DNA from 3 places in the Priestia sp. 53B2 genome. Region 2 is predicted to be linked to each of the others. Evidence: riboswitches for the same ligand, from Rfam matches in the RefSeq annotation. Region 2 holds a riboswitch; each other region holds the start of a gene.
The links. A riboswitch is a leader RNA that binds a small molecule or an ion and turns the genes downstream of it on or off. The one in region 2 is predicted to bind cobalamin.
Positions count from the first base shown of each region.

Region 1: linked by a shared signal. The riboswitch ahead of ACN6NE_RS12545 (HoxN/HupN/NixA family nickel/cobalt transporter) and the one ahead of nikA (nickel ABC transporter substrate-binding protein) in region 2 are both predicted to bind cobalamin.
Region 3: linked by a shared signal. The riboswitch ahead of ACN6NE_RS25220 ((2Fe-2S) ferredoxin domain-containing protein) and the one ahead of nikA (nickel ABC transporter substrate-binding protein) in region 2 are both predicted to bind cobalamin.

Region 1 is NZ_JBLZXA010000015.1:58,366-64,895, forward strand. It holds gene ACN6NE_RS12520 (DUF418 domain-containing protein) at 1-898, shown strand, start outside; gene ACN6NE_RS12525 (ABC transporter permease) at 935-1,618, shown strand; gene ACN6NE_RS12530 (ABC transporter ATP-binding protein) at 1,620-2,552, shown strand; gene ACN6NE_RS12535 (undecaprenyl-diphosphatase) at 2,699-3,292, shown strand; gene ACN6NE_RS12540 (organic hydroperoxide resistance protein) at 3,445-3,864, shown strand; cobalamin riboswitch at 3,970-4,152, shown strand; gene ACN6NE_RS12545 (HoxN/HupN/NixA family nickel/cobalt transporter) at 4,286-5,083, shown strand; gene ACN6NE_RS12550 (M20 family metallopeptidase) at 5,313-6,476, shown strand.
Region 2 is NZ_JBLZXA010000018.1:24,199-30,728, forward strand. It holds gene ACN6NE_RS13545 (TetR/AcrR family transcriptional regulator) at 1-58, opposite strand, end outside; gene rluF (23S rRNA pseudouridine(2604) synthase RluF) at 399-1,106, shown strand; gene ACN6NE_RS13555 (TRM11 family SAM-dependent methyltransferase) at 1,143-2,096, opposite strand; gene ACN6NE_RS13560 (hypothetical protein) at 2,357-2,515, shown strand; gene ACN6NE_RS13565 (tautomerase family protein) at 2,683-3,072, shown strand; gene ftsZ (cell division protein FtsZ) at 3,432-4,436, shown strand; cobalamin riboswitch at 4,439-4,629, shown strand; gene nikA (nickel ABC transporter substrate-binding protein) at 4,773-6,314, shown strand; gene ACN6NE_RS13580 (GNAT family N-acetyltransferase) at 6,386-6,530, shown strand, end outside.
Region 3 is NZ_JBLZXA010000030.1:115,866-122,395, forward strand. It holds gene cobK (precorrin-6A reductase) at 1-634, opposite strand, end outside; gene ACN6NE_RS25210 (sirohydrochlorin chelatase) at 631-1,542, opposite strand; gene cobJ (precorrin-3B C(17)-methyltransferase) at 1,561-3,183, opposite strand; gene ACN6NE_RS25220 ((2Fe-2S) ferredoxin domain-containing protein) at 3,197-3,577, opposite strand; cobalamin riboswitch at 3,678-3,857, opposite strand; cobalamin riboswitch at 3,976-4,154, opposite strand; gene ACN6NE_RS25225 (hypothetical protein) at 4,301-4,459, opposite strand; gene ACN6NE_RS25230 (M42 family metallopeptidase) at 4,773-5,810, opposite strand; gene ACN6NE_RS25235 (cation:dicarboxylate symporter family transporter) at 5,918-6,530, opposite strand, start outside.

The DNA.
Region 1 (6,530 bases), on a different contig from region 2:
ACTGCATGGAGTGTTTTTATGGGAAGGAGATATTCTTACGTTTTACGGAATGATGGGAGTATTTTTACTACTTTTCTTTTTAAACCGTAAAGCCAAAACACTATTGGTGTGGGCATCGATTTTGCTGATTCTTACAGGAGCAGCTGGTTATGGTTCATTAAACGATAATATGTATCTTCTTAGCGATAAACAAACGCTTACGACATATGTAAAAGATACGATTCATGTGTATGGAAGTGGAACTTATGAACAAATTAAAGACCACCGCAACAATGTTGATCCGATGAATATGGCAGGATATAAATTTGCTTTTGCCTTCTTGTTTACGCCATTTATAATGGGGGCTTTGTTTTTATTTGGTATGTATGCAGGAAAGGAAAAGTGGTTTTACGACGTTTCAGCTAATCAAAAACAGTATGGCCGTTGGGCGGCCGCGCTGATTCCACTTGGCTTGCTGTTAAAAGGAACTATGTACCTGTGGCCGGATGCTAATTGGGCTGGTTCTACACATATGTTAGGGGGAAGTCTTCTATCTCTTGGTTATATTGCAGGCTTTGCTTGGCTATATGCGAAATGTGAAAAGTCATTTTTGATGAAGGCTTTTGAAAGCGTAGGAAGAATATCACTTAGCAATTATTTAATGCAAACGGTTATATGCACGACGATTTTTTATGGCTATGGCTTAGGCTATTTCGGAAAGCTTGGCATGATTTCAGGAATTTTTGTCTGCATCGGTATTTACGGAATTCAGCTTATCGGCAGTTATATGTACGTGCAAAAATTTAAAACTGGACCGGTGGAAAAGCTGCTGCGCATATGGACAAATTTTTCTTGGAGTGGAAAGCCAAAAGAGAAAAAAGCTTTACCGACAGAAGTAAATCATCCTTTTGTTGGATGATAGCGGTCAAACTTATGTAAAAAGGAGATTTTTAAAATGTGGGCCATTAGTATAAAAGAGTTTCAAAGCTTATTTAAAAGTATTAAATCAATTATCGTTATTTTAATCGTATGCGGTGCTTCCTATGGAATAGCTTATGTAGTTAGCCAATTTGGAGGTCAATTGACAAGTGCACAAATTCAAGATGGAGCTAACGGTGGAATTTTGCTGATGCTTCTCGGGTTCGGACCTTTATTTATTTCAAGTCTTTCTCATAATGTTATTAATCAAGAAATTAAAACAAGAACAGCTAGATTTTTAGTTACCAAAACATCAAGAGAGCGTATTGTATTAGGAAAATTCTTAGGTATTTGTTGTTTCTGGCTTGTTTGTATCTCTATTTCTTTTCTACTGATTGCGTTTATTTCGCATCATTTTTCTTTTTTTACATTTTTAGAGTGCCTACTATTCACTATGTGTATGATTTCATTTGTATTAATGCTTTCAGCTTTGATGCCAAATCCAACTCATACCATGTTTTTATCGATTATTTTATCGCTTGTTTTACCGGTACTGAGTGAATGGAGCATGTTTTCCTCAAAAGAATATATTGCATGGTTTAAGTATGTAACGCCCTACTACTATTTAGAGCTGGAGAAAGGGTACCTACCAGTTCTTCTTATTTTTGCAGCACTTTGTTTATGTACGGCACTTTGGAGTTTTAAAAGGAGAGAAGTATAATATGTATGCTATTGAAACAAGTAAATTAACTAAAAAATATGGATCTACAACAGTTGTTAACGGTATTAATTTACAGATACCACAAGGAGAAATTTACGGGTTTTTAGGAAGAAATGGAGCAGGAAAGTCTACCTTTATTAATATGCTTACCGGCGTTTCATTTCCTTCAGCGGGAGAATTTACGCTGCTGGGACAGAGTGATATTGATTTAGAGCTTCAGAAGAAAATAGGTGTGCTTCCTGACTATGCTAACTTTTATGATGAGATGACAGCGCTCAATCATTTGCGCTATTTTTTAAAGATAAACGGCCATCGTTTTTCGAAAGAACACTGTAGTAATGTACTGAAGAAAGTAGGGTTAGAAGGACATGACCATCAGAAAGTTGGAAAGTTTTCATTTGGAATGAAAAAGAAGTTAGGAATTGCTCAAGCAATTGTAACAGACCCAGATCTTATCTTTTTAGATGAACCAACTTCTGGAGTAGATATTGAATCTGCTCTTCGCATTCATGAACTAATAAGAGAACTTCAAAATCAAGGCAAGACGATTTTTATGACGTCTCATAATTTAAATGAAGTCGAGAAGATTTGTACACGTGTAGCAATTATGAAAAATGGGGTCATTTTAATAGAAGGTACAATGGAAGAGCTGCGCTTTCAATATCAAGCGAAAAAAACGGTGATGATCAAACATGATCCTTATCCAAACAGTCACAAAGAATACATTCAACAGTTTTTCCGTACGTTGAGTCCCGAAGTTGAATACCATCACATGTACACAAAAGTGATGCTTCAAAAAGAAAGAAATATTCCTCTTATTATTCGCGAATTAATTCAATGCGGCATCGACATTTATCAAGTTCACGTCGAAGAACCTTCTTTAGAAGAAATCTTTTTGCAAAAAAATATTGTGGATCACTCACAGGTGAGTTAATGGGCGAAAGACCGTTGGTTTACTACTCAGCCTGAATACATTATTTATAAATACCAGTTAGGAAGCTTCTGACAAAAACATGTTCATTTTCTCAAGAAACTGATAAGATAGCTAATGACATTTAAAAATAAGAAAGGATTTCGATTATGTTATCAGCTATCAATTCAGTAGATTATACCATTTTCCACGCGGTGAATCAGTATGCCTCACACGTAAAGCCTCTAGATTCGCTGATGGTATTCTTTGCAGATTATGCCCAGTATGTACTTATCGTTTTACTCGGCTTATTTTTACTTATTAATAAAAACGGCAGCCGTGTTGTAGCATTTCAAGCTTTATGTGCTTGTGCCACAGGAGTCATTATCAATAAAGTGATTAGTTTATTTGCTTATCGAGATCGTCCGTTTATCTCTCACCACGTGAATCAGCTTATTGATCACGCCGCAAATTCTTCATTTCCAAGCGATCATGCTACATCTGCATTAGTTATCACTTTTACCATTTGGCTGCATTTCAAACGTTCAGGGCGCATGTGGGTTGTCATGGGCGTACTCATTGCCTTTTCACGTGTATGGGTTGGCGTTCATTATCCATTCGATGTGTTAACAGGAGCCGTTTTAGGCTGCGTGCTGGCGCTGTTTATTCATTATGTTATTTTTAATACGAAACTGATGAGGACTATTACTAACTTGTCTATTTTTCGAAAATCTGCTTATGACAAACAGTCTCAATATTATTAAGAAAAAGTCGCAAATACGCGGCTTTTTTTATTGGGAAATTTTTAATGTATTTAATACTTGTTTTTTAAAATTAAATTGTGTACAATTAAATTACAGAAACGATAAATAAAAAACTTTTAATAAAATTAATGAAAAAGAGGAGAGGTTTATACATGAAAGCTTTATATGAAACAACAGTCGTTAACACAGGTGGAAGAACAGGAGAAGTTCACTCTTTAGATAACATCTTTAACTTAGACGTTGCAACACCTCCAGCGCTTGGTGGAGAAGCAACAACAGCAACAAACCCAGAGCAGCTGTTTGCAGCTGGATACAGTGCTTGTTTCAACAGCGCGTTAGAATTTATGTTGAAAAAACATAACGTAGAAATCAAAAGCAGTGAAGTAAAAGCTACTGTTCAGCTGCTTCCTGATAAAGCTGATCAAGGAGTGAAAATTGGAGTAGCGCTTGAAGCTCATATCGAAGGCTTAGATTTAGAAACAGCGAAAAAATACGTAGACCTAGCTCACTCATACTGCCCGTATTCAAAAGCAATCAGCGGTAATGTAGACGTAACGGTAGAAGTAGTTTAATTTCTTTAAAAAGCCCTGCTAAGCATGTAAAGCTTAGCAGGGCTTTTTTATTTGAATTTTCTCTATTCATTTGTAAGCGGTACTAGTATAATGAGGAGGAAAATGAATCATTCGCACAGTTTAGGTGCTCTTACATAGCGTAAGAGGTAACAGGGAATCGAGTGCAAATCTCGAGCGGTCCAGCCACTGTAAGCAGGGAGTTTTCTATCTTATTGTCACTCAAAACGAGGAAGGCGGTAGAAAATGATGATCTCAAGCCAGGAGACCTACCTATTCTGTACACTTGACTCTTCTAGGAAAGAGGCGGTGTATCAAGGTACGCAGTGAGCAATTGCTGTTTATTTTCATATGCCGACACATCCTCAATTTCTATAGAATTGAGGCTTTTTTACGTTTTATTTTAAAAAAAGGAGTGTAGGAAATGGAAGGTTTATCAGTTTTTTTACTTGTCTTTTTATTAGGAATCAGGCACGGATTGGATGCAGATCACTTAGCTTTTATTGATGGCCAGACTCGATATAATTGGCGAATGGGCAGCCGTTTTGCCCCGTGGGTCGGAACGCTGTTTTCACTAGGTCACGGAGGAATGGTGGCCGTCACGGCCGGGGTGCTGGGCGTGGTGATGAAGAATTTTACGTTTCCATCGTATTTCGATCATTTTGCATCTTGGGTATCCATTATCTCTCTCTTTCTAATCGGGACATTAAACACATATCATTTGCTTCGAACCAAAAATAAAGAGGAAGAGTTTCAGCTGAGTGGGTTAAAAGGAAAGTTTATTCCGAAAATCGCAAAAGGAACAACGAATCCTTTTTTAATTATTCTTGTAGGAGCATTGTTCGCTTTAGCAGCCGAAACGGTCAGTCAAACGGCCGTGTGGTCTCTAGCTGTAGGGAACGCAGGCAAGTATACGCCGCTTTTGTTAGGACTAGTGTTTATGTTTGGTATGATGCTGACAGATACAATCGATTCGATGATTGTACATAAAATGGTGAATGAATTGAGTAAATTTGGACAATCTGCTTCCCGCTTGATGGGCTGGGTTATTGTTGTTCTCGCGTATGGTGTGTCGTTCTATTTAGCATTCACTTTCTTTAACCCATGGGCCGAAGTAAACTTTGAAATGGTTGGCGTTATTCTGTTTATTTTTTTAGTGTCTATGTTTGTTTTTGTGAGTGTGAAGTCAAAAGGGAAAAATATTAAAATAAATGTCAATTAGTCAAACGAAAGCTTTAATCTGTTAAAGATTGAAGCTTTTTTGTATGAATTTGTTGAAGTTTATGGCTATTTTGGGTCGGTTATGAATAAGTTAAAGTATTATCTGTATTTAAAGGATGGAAAATTGTCTGAAAACCATTATAATTAAGGATAATTTAAGGTCGTTATGTGAAACGTAGAACATAGTTATACGTACGATAAATAAAAGCATTTAATGCAAGCAGCAGGGGTTGTTTGGAGGAGGAATTGATTTGAGTCAGGTAATGGTAGAACAAAGCGTGTTTAGTTATTTAAAAGAACACGAACAAGAGATGCTTGAAGATCTAGTTGGATTTGTGAAAAAAGAATCACCGTCCTACAGTAAAGAGTTAGTAGATCAGTGTGGAATGTATTTAACGCAGCTGTTTCATAAACGGTTAGGGGTAGGATACGAAATCATAGAAGAAAAAGAAGTAGGAAACCATTTGAAATTTACGATTGGAGAAGGAGAAAAGCAGCTTTTAATTATCGGTCACTTTGACACGGTATGGGAAAAGGGAAGGCTGAGTCTAAGAACAGAGGGAAACAAGCTGTATGGTCCGGGAATTTTAGACATGAAAGGCGGCATTGTACAATCTATATGGGCGATTAAAGCGATTCAAGAGCTTGGCTTATCGCTCGATAAAAAAATTGTGTTTTTCTGCAATTCGGATGAAGAGATTGGGTCAATTTCTTCTAAAAAATACATTGAAGAAGAAGCGCAAAGAAGTGAAGCAGTGCTAGTAGCGGAACCGGCGGTGGCGGGTTCAGGTGCGTTAAAAACGTCGCGCAAAGGAGCGGGAATTTTCACCGTAAAAGTATGGGGACGAGCAGCACACGCGGGTAATCACCACAAAGAAGGAATCAATGCGATTGAAGAGCTGGCGCGCCAAGTGATTTTCTTGCAGGGCTTAACAGATTATGAAAAAGGTACAACGGTGAACGTTGGGACATTTACGGGAGGCAGCGGTACAAATGTAGTGCCGGAATATGCAGAAGCGCACGTGGATTTACGTGTTTCTACAGAAGAAGAAGCAAAACGTATGACGGATATTATTTTGAATTTAACACCCATTTTAAAAGGGATTAAGCTCGAAGTAACGGGAGGCATGAATCGTCCTCCGATGGTCAAGTCTAAACAAACGGAAGAGTTATTTGAATGCGCTCAGTCAATCGCGGCCAAACTGGGCATGAAATTAGAAGAAGCAGCTGTTGGAGGCGGAAGTGATGGCAATTTTACAGCGGCCATTGGCGTTCCCACGTTGGATGGGTTAGGAGCATGCGGAAAAGGAATACATGCGGAATATGAACATATTCAAATTGATACGTTGTCCGAGCGTTCTTCTTTATTTGCGAATTTGCTGCTGCAAATATAAAAAAAGCCCGCCTCAAACGGCGGGGACTAATCTGAAAGCTTATATTGGGAGAGT
Region 2 (6,530 bases):
TGCGAAAAAGTTTAGCAGCTGCACTTAAAATTTTTTCTTTTGAATTGGTTGATTCCATGAAAACAGCTCCCTGATATAATTACTAGTTGATCGGTCAGTATAATGGTAGCAACTCTATACTGATCAGTCAATCCAGACGTCTAGGTCTTGTATATAAGTGAAGATTGATGCAAGCTTCACAGGTGTAAGCATTGATTGAAATGTTAAGAATAAGGTTACAAAGTATTTTAGACCTATACTTCTATTACTGTTAAAAAAAATATGATTAAGTAATGAAATTAAAAGAAGACGAGAAGCGTATAGCATGTTACGATAGGGACGGTATAGAAATTGGCATATGTCTGTTTCTAATAGAAGAGACAAATTTTAAAATTTTTAAATGTAAGGTTGTGATTCACCTGAGACTGAATAAATTTATTAGCGAATCTGGAAAGGCGTCAAGACGCGGGGCAGATAAGTTAATTAGTGAAGGAAGAGTAACCGTTAATGGAAAGGTTGCAAAAGTCGGAGATCAAGTTAAGCCTGGAGATGATATTCGAGTAAGCGGCCAACAGCTTCGGATTGCTCGAAATAATGTATATATTGCGCTTAATAAACCAGTCGGCATTACAAGTACGAGTGAAAAAAAAGTAAAGGGAAACATCATTGATTTAGTCAATCACCCTTTGCGTATTCACCACGTTGGACGCCTTGATAAGGATTCAGACGGCTTAATTTTACTTACAAATGACGGCGATATTATTAATGAAATTTTACGTGCAGAAAACAAGCATGAAAAAGAATATATTGTTGCAGTAGATAAGCCAATTACACCAGAGTTTATCAAAAACATGTCTGAGGGAGTAAAAATTTTAGGCACAAAAACGCTTCCTTGTGAAGTGACACAGCTGTCTAAGTATGAGTTTCAAATTATTTTAACACAGGGTTTAAATCGTCAAATTCGCCGTATGTGTGAAGTGCTCGGATATGAAGTATACCGCCTTCAGCGCACGCGTATTATGAATATCCATTTAAACAACTTACCTGTTGGGCAATGGAGAGATTTAACGAAAAAAGAGCGTACGCAGCTATTCAAAGAATTAGACTATGAACCTAAAGAGTGGTAAATCAAAAGACACCAGCCTGTTAGACTGGTGTCTTTTTTATTCGCATACAACTACTTGTCTAGAAAATACGCTTTTGCGCGCTACGCAGCGATCTGAAATAGAAAAGCCAGCTTCATGAATCATATGGTCAATCGTATCTACTGTAATCACGACTACTTTATCCGCAAAGCGGCGAGCGTGTTTTAAAATAGAAAGCTGATCTTCAGGCGTCGCGTGGGTGTAGAGATTGTAAGGCATGTCGATGATAGCTACATCATAGTGAGTTGTAACATCTGAAATCGGTCCAGTTTTGACATCACCGCTTAAGCCGAAATGCGCAATATTTTCACGAGATCCGTCGGTCACAAGTGGATTGATATCGCGTCCTACAATATCAATGCCCATTGAAAGGGCTTCTACAAGGACTGTACCGATACCGCAGCATGGATCAATCGCTTTGATTCCTTCAGGGTTTGGAACGGCAATGTTAGCTACAGCTCTTGCAAGACGGGTACTGAGTGCTGTAGAGTATTCACGCGGTTTCTTCAAATGATGCAGCCATACCGCTTCGCTTTTTTGATATTTCCCAAAATACCAGCGTCCTTCAAATGGAACAATGCCAAACAAATGGTCAGGGTTGTGCAAGTCTGCTTCTGCTACAAAATTCCAACCCACATCACGTTCAATAGCACGCTGACCTTTATAACTTATTTTTTGATCTTTTTCCAAGTCATTAATTTTCATGAAAATGAGTTTAAATGTTTTGTCTCCAAGGTCAATATCTTCTACTTGCTTACAAATATCTGCAAGGTCATCTGATTCATACATAATATCTAATCGCTCTTTGATAAAAGGGCTTCTGCTTGGATCAAGTTTAACGGCACTTTTTATGATAGGTTTCTCAGTTTCAATTTCAAAAAGAGAGCGTCTCTCTAATTGACATAGTGAGAGTTCCTCTTCGCTGCATGCGTATGTGTAGATATACTGAGGCAGCTGCGTATGGTTATTCAATATCGTATCATCCTTTATCGTATCTAATTATCCTTCTTCTCAAACAATAGCGAGAAAAGAAGAGAAAAGCAACGAATTTAAATATATTTGGCCGTGAATACTAAATTGAAGTGCTACATAGTCCACTTATTTGACAAAACATGCTAAAATAACTGGTGATAACCTGCATGTGCTGCTGTCTATACAAAAGAACTGGATCAAGGTTTCTCAAAAATCATTTACACACTGCTGACATTTTGATGAATAGGAGAGGCTACGTGATGTCTAAAAGTGATCATGAAAAGCAACAGATGAGTCGGGCTGATATGAAAAAACAAGCCAAAACATCCTCGCAAAACCTCGTGATGAACGTACTCATTGCCATTGTATCTGTATGTATTTTAGCTCTTATTATAAATGTTTTTGTACTAATGAAATGAGCCGTTATGCTGCTCATTTCTTTTTATTAGGTTCAGCTTTTATTGAAGCGTTTGAGGTCTCTTTCACTAGAGAGCACATTGTGAATAGCATATCTTTTTTTAACAAACGATAGTTGTGATATGATGAAGCAATAATACATTAGACAAAAAGCTGGAGGTTACTTAGTATGCCATTACTTAGATTTGATGTAATAGAAGGAAGAGATGAAAAAGAGTTAAAAAAACTGCTAGACGCTGCTCACCGAGCGATGCTAGAAGCCTTTGGCGTGCCAGAACGCGATCGTTATCAAATTGTACATCAGCATCCTGCTCATGAAATGATTATTGAAGATACAGGTCTAGGCTTTGAGAGAAGCAAGGATTTGGTTATTATAAGTGTAACGAGTAAACAGCGGACAGAAGAGCAAAAGCAAGCTCTTTACAGATTAATTGTAAAAGAGCTTGGAGAGAGCTGCGGCATTCAGCCAAACGACATTATGATTTCGATTGTTGAAAACGGTAATGCTGACTGGAGCTTTGGCATGGGAGAAGCTCAATTCTTAACTGGAAAATTATAAAACGGTTTATTATCTAGAGAAGCCCTTATTTCTAAGGGCTTTTTCTCATTTTGTCTATAAAAATATTATTCTCTTAGTCACATCTTACTCAAAATTAAATACAGACATCTGTCAAATGAATGATACAATAAGCTTATATGCCGTTTTGAGTGGAAAAACCATAAAAGAGTTCGGCGTACTAATTTTAGAACAACAATAAATTTACATAAAGATGTAAAGTTTTAAAGGTTAAAAGAGAAGTGTATAAAATCTGTAAAACAAAAGAACAGTTACGCGTTAAACATAGGAGTAAAAGGTTCTTCACGTGTTTTTTCGGATAATAAGAGAAAGTAATTTTGATCATTGAGGAGGAACTTAGAATGTTTGGATTTGATGCAGATGTATCGCCACTAGTGCGAATTAAAGTAATTGGAGTCGGTGGTGGAGGAAATAACACCGTTAACCGTATGATTGAACACGGTGTACAAGGAGTAGAATTTATCGCCGTTAATACGGATGCTCAGGCGCTTAACTTATCTAAAGCAGATGTGAAAATGCAGATTGGTGCGGCATTAACGCGAGGATTAGGTGCAGGAGCTAATCCAGAAGTGGGAAGAGAAGCAGCCGAAGAAAGCAGAGAACAAATTCAAGAAGTACTGCAAGGCGCAGATATGGTATTCGTAACAGCTGGCATGGGCGGAGGAACCGGCACTGGAGCAGCTCCGGTTATTGCCCAAATTGCCCGTGAACTAAATGCTTTAACAATTGGAGTAGTCACTCGCCCGTTCAAGTTTGAAGGAAATAAACGTACAAAGCAAGCAGTAGGCGGTATTACTGCGATGAATGAATCGGTAGATACCCTTATTGTGATTCCAAACGACCGCTTGCTTGAAATTGTCGATAAAAAGACGCCTATGCTTGAAGCATTCCGTGAAGCAGATAATGTTCTTCGCCAAGGTATTCAAGGTATTTCAGATTTAATCGCTGTTCCGGGGCTGATTAACCTTGACTTTGCTGATGTAAAAACAATCATGTCTAATCAAGGATTTGCGCTTATGGGTATCGGACGAGCTTCCGGATCAGACCGGGCAATTGAAGCAGCGAAAAAAGCGATTTCTAGTCCGCTGCTAGATGCATCGATTGATGGGGCAAGAGGTGTGCTGTTGAACATTACGAGCGGCAGCAGCCTGAGTCTTTACGAAGTACAGGAAGCAGCAGATATTGTCACGTCTGCTTCTGATCAGGACTTAAATATGATTTTTGGGTCTGTGATCAATGAAGATTTAAAGGACGAAATGATGGTAACCGTTATTGCCACTGGATTTGATGATGAAGATGTTTCACCATCAGCTTCTACTTCTAGAGTTTCAAGAGCACGCTACTAAATTAAATAACCAGCTTTTATGGTGGCAATTGTTTTTCAATTGCCTTAAAAGGGAATCCGGTGAAAATCCGGAGCGGTCCCGCCACTGTAACAAGGAGCCTTATGCCAAAAAGCCACTGTCTATTTAGAGACGGGAAGGCGGTATAAGGCGATGACTTGAAGCCAGGAAACCTGCCATAAATCGCAGCACACAATAACCTACGAGGATAGGGAGGTGTTTTGGCAGAATCAAAAATAAGATAAACAAGGGATACGTTTATCTAGATTTGTTGTGAAGACAAGCACTTCTTTTTAGAAGTGCTTTTTTTGTGTATTAAAATAGAAGGTGGAAAAATCAATGATAAATAATAAAAAACTCGTATCTATGATATTTCTTGTGTTACTTTGCCTCACTGCTTGCGCTCCTAATGAAGAGAGCATAAGTATAAAAGAAAGAAAGAAAACGGATAAAAGTGTGACATTTTTATTTAATTTTACACCTGCAACCCTTGATCCTCATACCGATGATGATTATACGGCAGTCCGTGCAGGAGTGGGGGAAACGCTTGTCAAAATCAGCGACGATTTAAAAATAAAGCCTTGGCTTGCTGAAAAGTGGGAAACGAAAGATAACGGCCTTACATGGACATTTACGATAAGAAAGAACATCACGTTTCAAAATGGAAAAGCGCTGGATGCAAATGCCGTGAAGTCTTCTCTTCAAAGAGCAATAGACCAAAGCTATGCAATGAGAAACGCTTTAAAAATCAAAGAAATGAAAGCGAACGGTCACACCCTGACAATTACGTTAAAAGAACCAATGCCTAAATTCCCTTCTGAATTAGTGCATCCAAACACAGCCATTATAGACGTTAATGCTTCTCATATAGCTAAGAAGCCCATTGGCACGGGTCCATTTCACGTCTTGTCTTTTGATCAAGGAAATCAAGTGAAATTAGAAAGGTATGAGGATTATTGGAATGGAAAAGTGAAATTGAAAAACGCGACTTTTGCATTTAACGAAGATGCTAATGCGCGAGTTGCTGCTCTTCAATCTGGAACAGCCGATATTATTTATCGCCCGCCTTTAGAAAGTTTGGGCACTTTACAAACAGATCCGTCTTTTAAGGTAAGTGGAGTACCTAGTGTACGTACTCATTTATTACTTTATAATCAAACCAATGACGCATTAAAAGACGAAAATGTAAGAAAAGCTATCGATACCTTACTGAACCGAAAAGAAATTGTCAGCAGCATAATGAACAATCAAGCGGCATCGGCTCGAAGTCCATTTTTACCCCAATTTCCTTTTGCTGATAATACTACTAATGAGCAAAGAGGTATGACATCTGCTAAAAAATATTTAGAGAAAGCAGGCTATCAAATCAAAAATGGCAAAGCAATCAAAAATGAAAAGCCATTATCGCTCTCTCTTGTCACATACAGCTCTCTTCCAGAACTTCCTTTGATTGCTCAGCTTATACAGTCTAATGCGAAAGAGTTAGGAATTACTATTAAGATTCATCTCGTTGAGGACAGCGATGAATATTTAATGGCAAAAGACGATTGGGATTTAGCACTGTACAGTCTTATCACTGCCCCTAGAGGAGATGCAAGCTATTATTTAAGTACGAACTATTTGCCGGGCGGTGGTTTAAATGCCAGCCGGATTAATGATGATAAGCTAACAAAAATGATTCAGCAGTTAAATTCAACCGTAGATGACGCAAAGCGAGATCAGTTAGCTAAGCAAGCAACCGCTTTGATTAATGGGGAAATGCTGGCATCATCGATTGTACATCCAAACATTGTTGTTGCTTATAATCAAAAAGTGAAAAACTGGACAACAAATCCAAGCGAGTATTATATGCTGACTCAGCATTTAGATGTAACGCCGTAGTCAATATTGTGTTGTTCCTATAGGAAAAAGAGAAAGTATACAATGATAGATAAAAGGATGTGACAGTAAACGTGCAAGAAGTACAAATGTATCAAATTAAAGAAGTAAAAGAAAAGGATGCTGAAGTGATTCAGTTTGTCATGAATATGCGGAATGAGCTATTTCCTATGCTGGAAAAAAATCAGCTTCCTGTGGATTTGCTTCATTTTAATGAAC
Region 3 (6,530 bases), on a different contig from region 2:
CCACAGATCCAACTTTTCCGCTTTCTTTTGTGACCATGACCGTCACTCCGTATTGCTTATACAGCGCTCGATCAAACTCTTTTGTAAACGGCCCTTGAATAGCAATAATATTTTTTTGCGGAAATCCTAATTGCTGGCACTTTTCCATATTATCCAGCCTTGGAAGCATACGAGCAACAAGCCGTACATCTGAAAGAGGAAGCAGCTTTTCTGTAAAAACCTGCAGCGTTTTGCTGCCTGTTGTCAGCATAATAACTCCTTTTTTCTCAGCAGCTACTTCTGCTGCTTCTTCATACGTGGAAACCATCGTCATATTATCATAGGTAAAAGCCTGCGAAGCCCGCTCATAGCGTATGTAAGGAATCGCTGTTTCAGCAGCCGCGCCGATAGCATTTTTAGATGCTTCTTCCGCAAAAGGATGACTTGCATCCACAATAGCTTTTACACGATGTTCGTTTACAAAATCCGTCATATCTTCTTTTGTGAGACGTCCAATTTTCACTTTCACTTCTGCTCGCTGTAATTCGATAGCTGCGTTTTCGGTTACAACCGTTGCCGTAACCTCATGACCTGCTTTTTTCACTTGAACGGCTAATGCACGTGCATCGCTAGTTCCTGCTAACAATAAAATCATTTTAGCTCGCCGACCTTATCTTCATGGTGGTCGTGGTCATGATGGTGATCGTGGTGATGGTGTCCGTGATCATGGTCATGATCGTGATGATGGTGGTGATCAATATGCTCCATAATGCCGAGGCGATATTGACACGTATCGCAGTTCATTTTCACTTCACCTTCTAATCCTTCTTCAGCACGTTCTTTTAAAATTGTCTGCAGTTTTGGGTGAAAACCGAAATAGCCGGCTAGCTTAAACTCAATGTTTTCATGCTGCAATTTATACTGCTTCACCATTTCTTCTAATCGCTTAATTAATACTCCTGTAAATAAGAAATACGGGAGAATAACCACTTTTTTAGCGCCCAATTTCAAACATCGCTCCACGCCTTCATCAATCAGTGGAGCGGTCACGCCCATAAAAGAAGTTTCGACGATTTTATAATTTGTTTTTTCCCAAAGAAGGCGCGTAATTTTATATAAATCACTGTTTGCATCAGGATCACTTCCTCCTCGCCCTAAGACGATAACAGCCGTGTCTTCAGCTGGAGTTTCTAAATTCTCTCCTGATTCTTGTAATCTCGTTTTTAAAATTTCAAGGGCTTCTTCATGAACGCCAATGGGACGTCCGTATACGAAGTTTACGTGTGGATATTTTTCCTTAGCTTCATCTATAGCCGCCGGAATATGTATTTTAGAGTGGCCAGCAGGCAAGAGCATAATTGGAATTACAACTACATCTTGTGCTCCTTTTGCCACACATGTATCAATACCTTGACTTACATTTGGGCGTTCAAACTCTAGAAAACACGTTTCTACTAAAATAGATGCGTCCCAATCATGCTTCATAGTCGAAATAAATTCGCGAATTTGATCGTTCCCTTCAGGATCTCTGCTTCCATGACCGACAAATAAAACTGATTTCATATAATGCCCTCCCATTTTTTAATCTCCACACGGAGCTGGTTCTACTTTTATTTTTGGTGTTATATCTTGATAGTCGAATCCATAAACGTTCTTCACACGCTTAAAAAATTTATGAAATCGCTCATTAGGATGACCTTTTTCTTTATATTCATGGACAATGTTCTCCACTATTTCAACAATGTCATCGGGCGCTATGCCTTCCGCCACAATTTGACCTGAATGCGCATTGCGTCCAACCGTTTTAGCTCCTAAAAATAAATCAAAAGCACCTTTTCTATAGACAATGCCGATATCTTCTTGAACAGCACCATAACAGGCCATACCGCATCCATTAATACCAAGCTTCAGCTCTTTTGGCATGTCCATTCCCCCAAGGCGTTTTTGTAATTCTTCCGTATGTGGAATAGCATCGCTTTTTTCTCCGTCACAAAAATCACACGCTTTGATTGTGAACACGTCTCCGACCGGAGATAGTAAAAAGGAAGCTGCTTGGAGCTTTTTAATAATCACGTCTGGCTGAGCCGTTGGAATTTGCAGTTTGATTTGATGGTCAGGTGTATACTCCATCGTACCTTTTTCACCAACAACTTCTGCTAGTGTGGTCATTTGAACAGGCGTGAATTTCTTATTTGCAAGTCCTGGACTAACCGCCACTTCGAAAATAGACTGTATTGACTGGTGTACGACCGCAGAAGTGGTTTCACCTAAAATTGCTTGAAGCGCTTCTTCTGCAAGAGCTCGTGAAGTTGCTTTTTCTTCTCTTGTGTCCTGAACTGCTTCAATAGCTGAAGCTGTTTGCTCTACAGTCTCTTCTTGATCGAGAGCCCATGGTTCTGCTTCTTTTCGAAGTCGCTGATGCGGTCTTAGCGGCTGCTCTGTTTGGTTGAGGGTATATTTCCGCTGATATCCTCGCGGTGTAATCATTAAATCGTCGTAAAAGAACGTAGATGAATTTCCGACAACAACGGTAGTCAGCATGCCTATTTCGTGGTTTAACATGTCTTTTAAGTTAGTCATTACGACTTCTTCACGGTCACGATAAGCGCTTTTCACAAGGCCAACAGGCGTATCAGGGGAACGGTACTTTAATAGAATTCTTTGTGCTTCAACAATTTGTCTTGTTCGTCTTCCGCTTTTTGGGTTGTAAAAAGCCACTACAAAATCTGCTTGTGCAGCTGCTTCAATTCTTTTTTCGATTAGCTCCCAAGGCGTAAGGTGGTCACTTAAACTAATCGTACAAGCATCGTGCATCACGGGCGCTCCAAGGAGAGATGCGCATGAATTAATAGCCGAAATGCCAGGAATTACTTCCAGCTCTACGCCCGTTTCTTTTTTCCAGCCTTTTTCAATCAACACTTCATACACAAGGCCTGCCATTCCGTATACTCCTGCATCTCCGCTTGAAATAACAGCTACGGTTTTTCCTGCTTCAGCTTGCTTTACAGCTTCTTGTGCACGGCTTACTTCTTCGGTCATTCCCGTACTAATAATTTGCTGATTCGTTAACAGTCCTTGAATTAGTTCCACATAGGTTTTATAACCGATGATCATATCACTTTCTTGAATGGCTTCTCTTGCTCGCTGTGTAATATGTTCAAAGCTTCCTGGCCCAAATCCAATAACTAACAGTTTACCTTTCATGCTAGCTCCTCCTTTATGCGTTACTTTTTACTTTGTCAATTCCTTCTATGGAGTCACTGTTTTCCGGAGAAACGAAACCGTTTTGATCATATTCATAGATAAGCGATTCCCTTATACTGCAGCCTCCTGCTAAATGCTCTTCGACAATTCGGTGAGCGACGGTTTCAGTGACCTGCTTGTACCAATCTCCTGAAGGATACACGATAGCTACTGGAGCATCTTTGCATCGTCCGTTACAGCGCGTACGCGTTGTATGAACCGTTTCATCCAAATCCAGTTCCGTCACCTTATTTCGAATAGCTTGCGTGGCTTCTTCTCCACCTTTTCTCATACAGCTGCTTCCATTACAAATCAATACGTGATGTTTTGTTCCATTTAAGTTCCACGTCGTCACACTCATCGCTCCTTTACTAAAAAAAGCGCCTCTATCAATGATAGAGGCGCAGAAAATTCAAACTAAGTTTTTGCACTTCCACCTATATCCCGTAGGGTAAGCTTCGCATTAGAAAAAGGCCGGTTTCCTGACTTCGATTCATCACTTGATTGCGCCTTCCCGAATACAGTGGCATATGCAATCAGCTCCTCTTCACAGTGGCGGGTACCGCGCTGGCTTCACACCAGACTTCCCATTTAACGCAATGTGAACATTGCGCACCTTTTTTGCACGATATGTAGTTTTACGCTACGAGAAAAACCCGCTTCGCTAATATGCGAGCGGGTAAAACGTCAGAATAAGAGTGTACACGAATGCCACTTTAAGCCAACGTCTTCCTTCCCGCTCCCCGGAGAAATAGAAACTTCACAATAAAGACAGGTCTCCTGACTTGTGTATCATTCTACTTGAGAACCTTCCCGTGATTTCTTCACAGTGGTTATACTCGTTCGTCCACACTTACAGTTGCGGGGACAGTACTGGCCTTTCACCAGTTTCCCTATTAAGCCTTCTTGGCATCTTTACTGTTGCTGTTTGATATATATGAACCTTTTAAACTATCAGAATAATAGAAGTAACTACCATATCATAGCGTACATTTTTTTTTATTTCAACTCTATTCTTTTCGGAAGATACAAGCATCTATAAAAAAACAAGAGCATAAAATCAGCTCTTGTTTTTTCATTATATAGCTACTAATGTTAAATGAGGATCATTATAATACACAACTTCTGAAAGGACTTTACAGCCATTTGTTTTAGCAAACGCTTCTCTCGCCTGCTTTTCAGTTTCAAATTCAAACATTTTCATTTCTTTTCCAGCATATACCGTCAGTACCCACATGAAAAGATTCGCCTCCGATTATTGTAGTGATCGCTATATCCACATTATGCCGAAACCATTTCCTTTTGAAAACCCATTCTACAAAACTTGTCACAAGAAACTTTTTAAAATTTAAAAACATTTTAACTTCTGTAAATGAACACAATGTACAAAAGGTTTAAGCAGTCCTCTTTAAAAAGGGTGCTTTTTTAACCAACTGTTGCTTCACCAGTAAAAAAATATATAGTATTTATTAAAAAAAGAAAGTACAGACATCACAATCCCGTCCTGCTCTTTATTTTGCATAAAAATACACTAATTAAATATTCCTCTCTTAAAGTAGAACCATGTTCGACTGCACATAGTGATAAAGAAGCTTATACGTATGGTTCAATGAATCTTGATGCGTTCTCTCAAACGCATGAGAAGAATCAATTCCTGGACCAATTAAGCCGTGTACGATATCGTGTCCGGCACGAATAGCAGCAGAAGCGTCTGATCCGTAAAACGGATAAATATCTAATTTGTACTGAATATCATGCTGCTTAGCTAGCTCCACCAAATGCTTTCTCAAACCATAATGATAAGGGCCACTTGAATCTTTTACACAAATAGATACGGTGTATTCATCGGTAGATTGTCCATCTCCCATAGCACCCATATCAACAGCTAAGTATTCTACTGTTTGAGGCGTAATGTTCGAATTTCCTCCGTATCCAATTTCTTCATTATTTGAAATGAGAAAGTGCGTAGTGTATGGCAGTTCGATCTGTTCTTCTTGAATTGTTTTCATGAGCTGAAGCAATAAAGCTACGCTTGCTTTATCATCGAGATGACGAGATTTAATAAAACCTCTTTTTGTTATTTCTATACGAGGATCAAACGAAACAAAGTCGCCGACTTCAATTCCAAGGCTGCGAACATCTTCTGCGCTATGTACTTTTTCATCCAGTCGAATTTCTATATTTTCTTGATTTCGCTCAGCTTTCCCTGCATCTTTATACACATGAACAGATGTTTGATGCATCAGGATGGTTCCTGTAAATACTTCTCCTGATGAAGTTTCAATTTCACAATATTCTCCTTCAATAGAATTGTAGCGAAATCCTCCAATCAAGTCGATTTTCAGACGCCCACTCGGTTTGATTTCTTTTACCATAGCACCTAATGTATCGACATGAGCCGTCAGCATGCGGTGGTGATCTGTATCTTTACCGGGAATAGTAGCGACTAAGCCTCCTTTTCGATTGCGATACGTTTGAATATTTAGCTCTTTTACATAGTCTTCGACAAATGAAATCACCTTTTCTGTATTTCCAGAAGGACTGGGAATCGAAACAAGCTTTTTAATTAACTGAACAGTTTCCGTCATTATGACACTTCCTTTGTCTCTCATTTCTTTTATTTTACCATATGTTTCAAAAAAGATAACAGGCAGCTCCAAACAAAAAAGCCGGGCAGCTGCCCGGCTTTTTTGTTTTAAGCTATGTTTGATTTCTTTAATTCATTTATATAATTTAATGATTTTTGCTTATCAAACTCGCCTTCTGACTTGGACATTACAATTGCAGCTAAAGCATTTCCTACTACGTTAACTGTGGTACGCATCATATCAAGAATGCGGTCAATTCCTGCAATAAATGCCATGCCTTCAAGAGGGAAGCCCATAGATTCAAGTGTAGCAAGTACAACTACAAACGATGCCCCTGGTACACCAGCCATTCCTTTTGAGGTTAACATTAGCACAAGAAGGAGCTGAATTTGATCCATAATGGAAAGGTCGATGCCGTACATTTGAGCAATAAACAGCGATGCCAGCGCCTGATAAATGGTTGAACCATCTAAGTTAAACGTGTAGCCTGTTGGAATGACAAACGATGTAACCGACTTAGAACAACCGAAGTCTTCCATCTTTTTGATAAGAGATGGTAAAACCGCTTCTGAACTTGCCGTTGTAAAAGCAAGAAGCAGCTCGTCTTTTAACACTTTTAGCAGCGTAAACATGCTTGTTCCAGCCATTTTAGCAATAATTCCAAGAACCACAAGCACAAAGAAAATCATGGTGAAGTAAACGGCGAACACTAATTTTCCT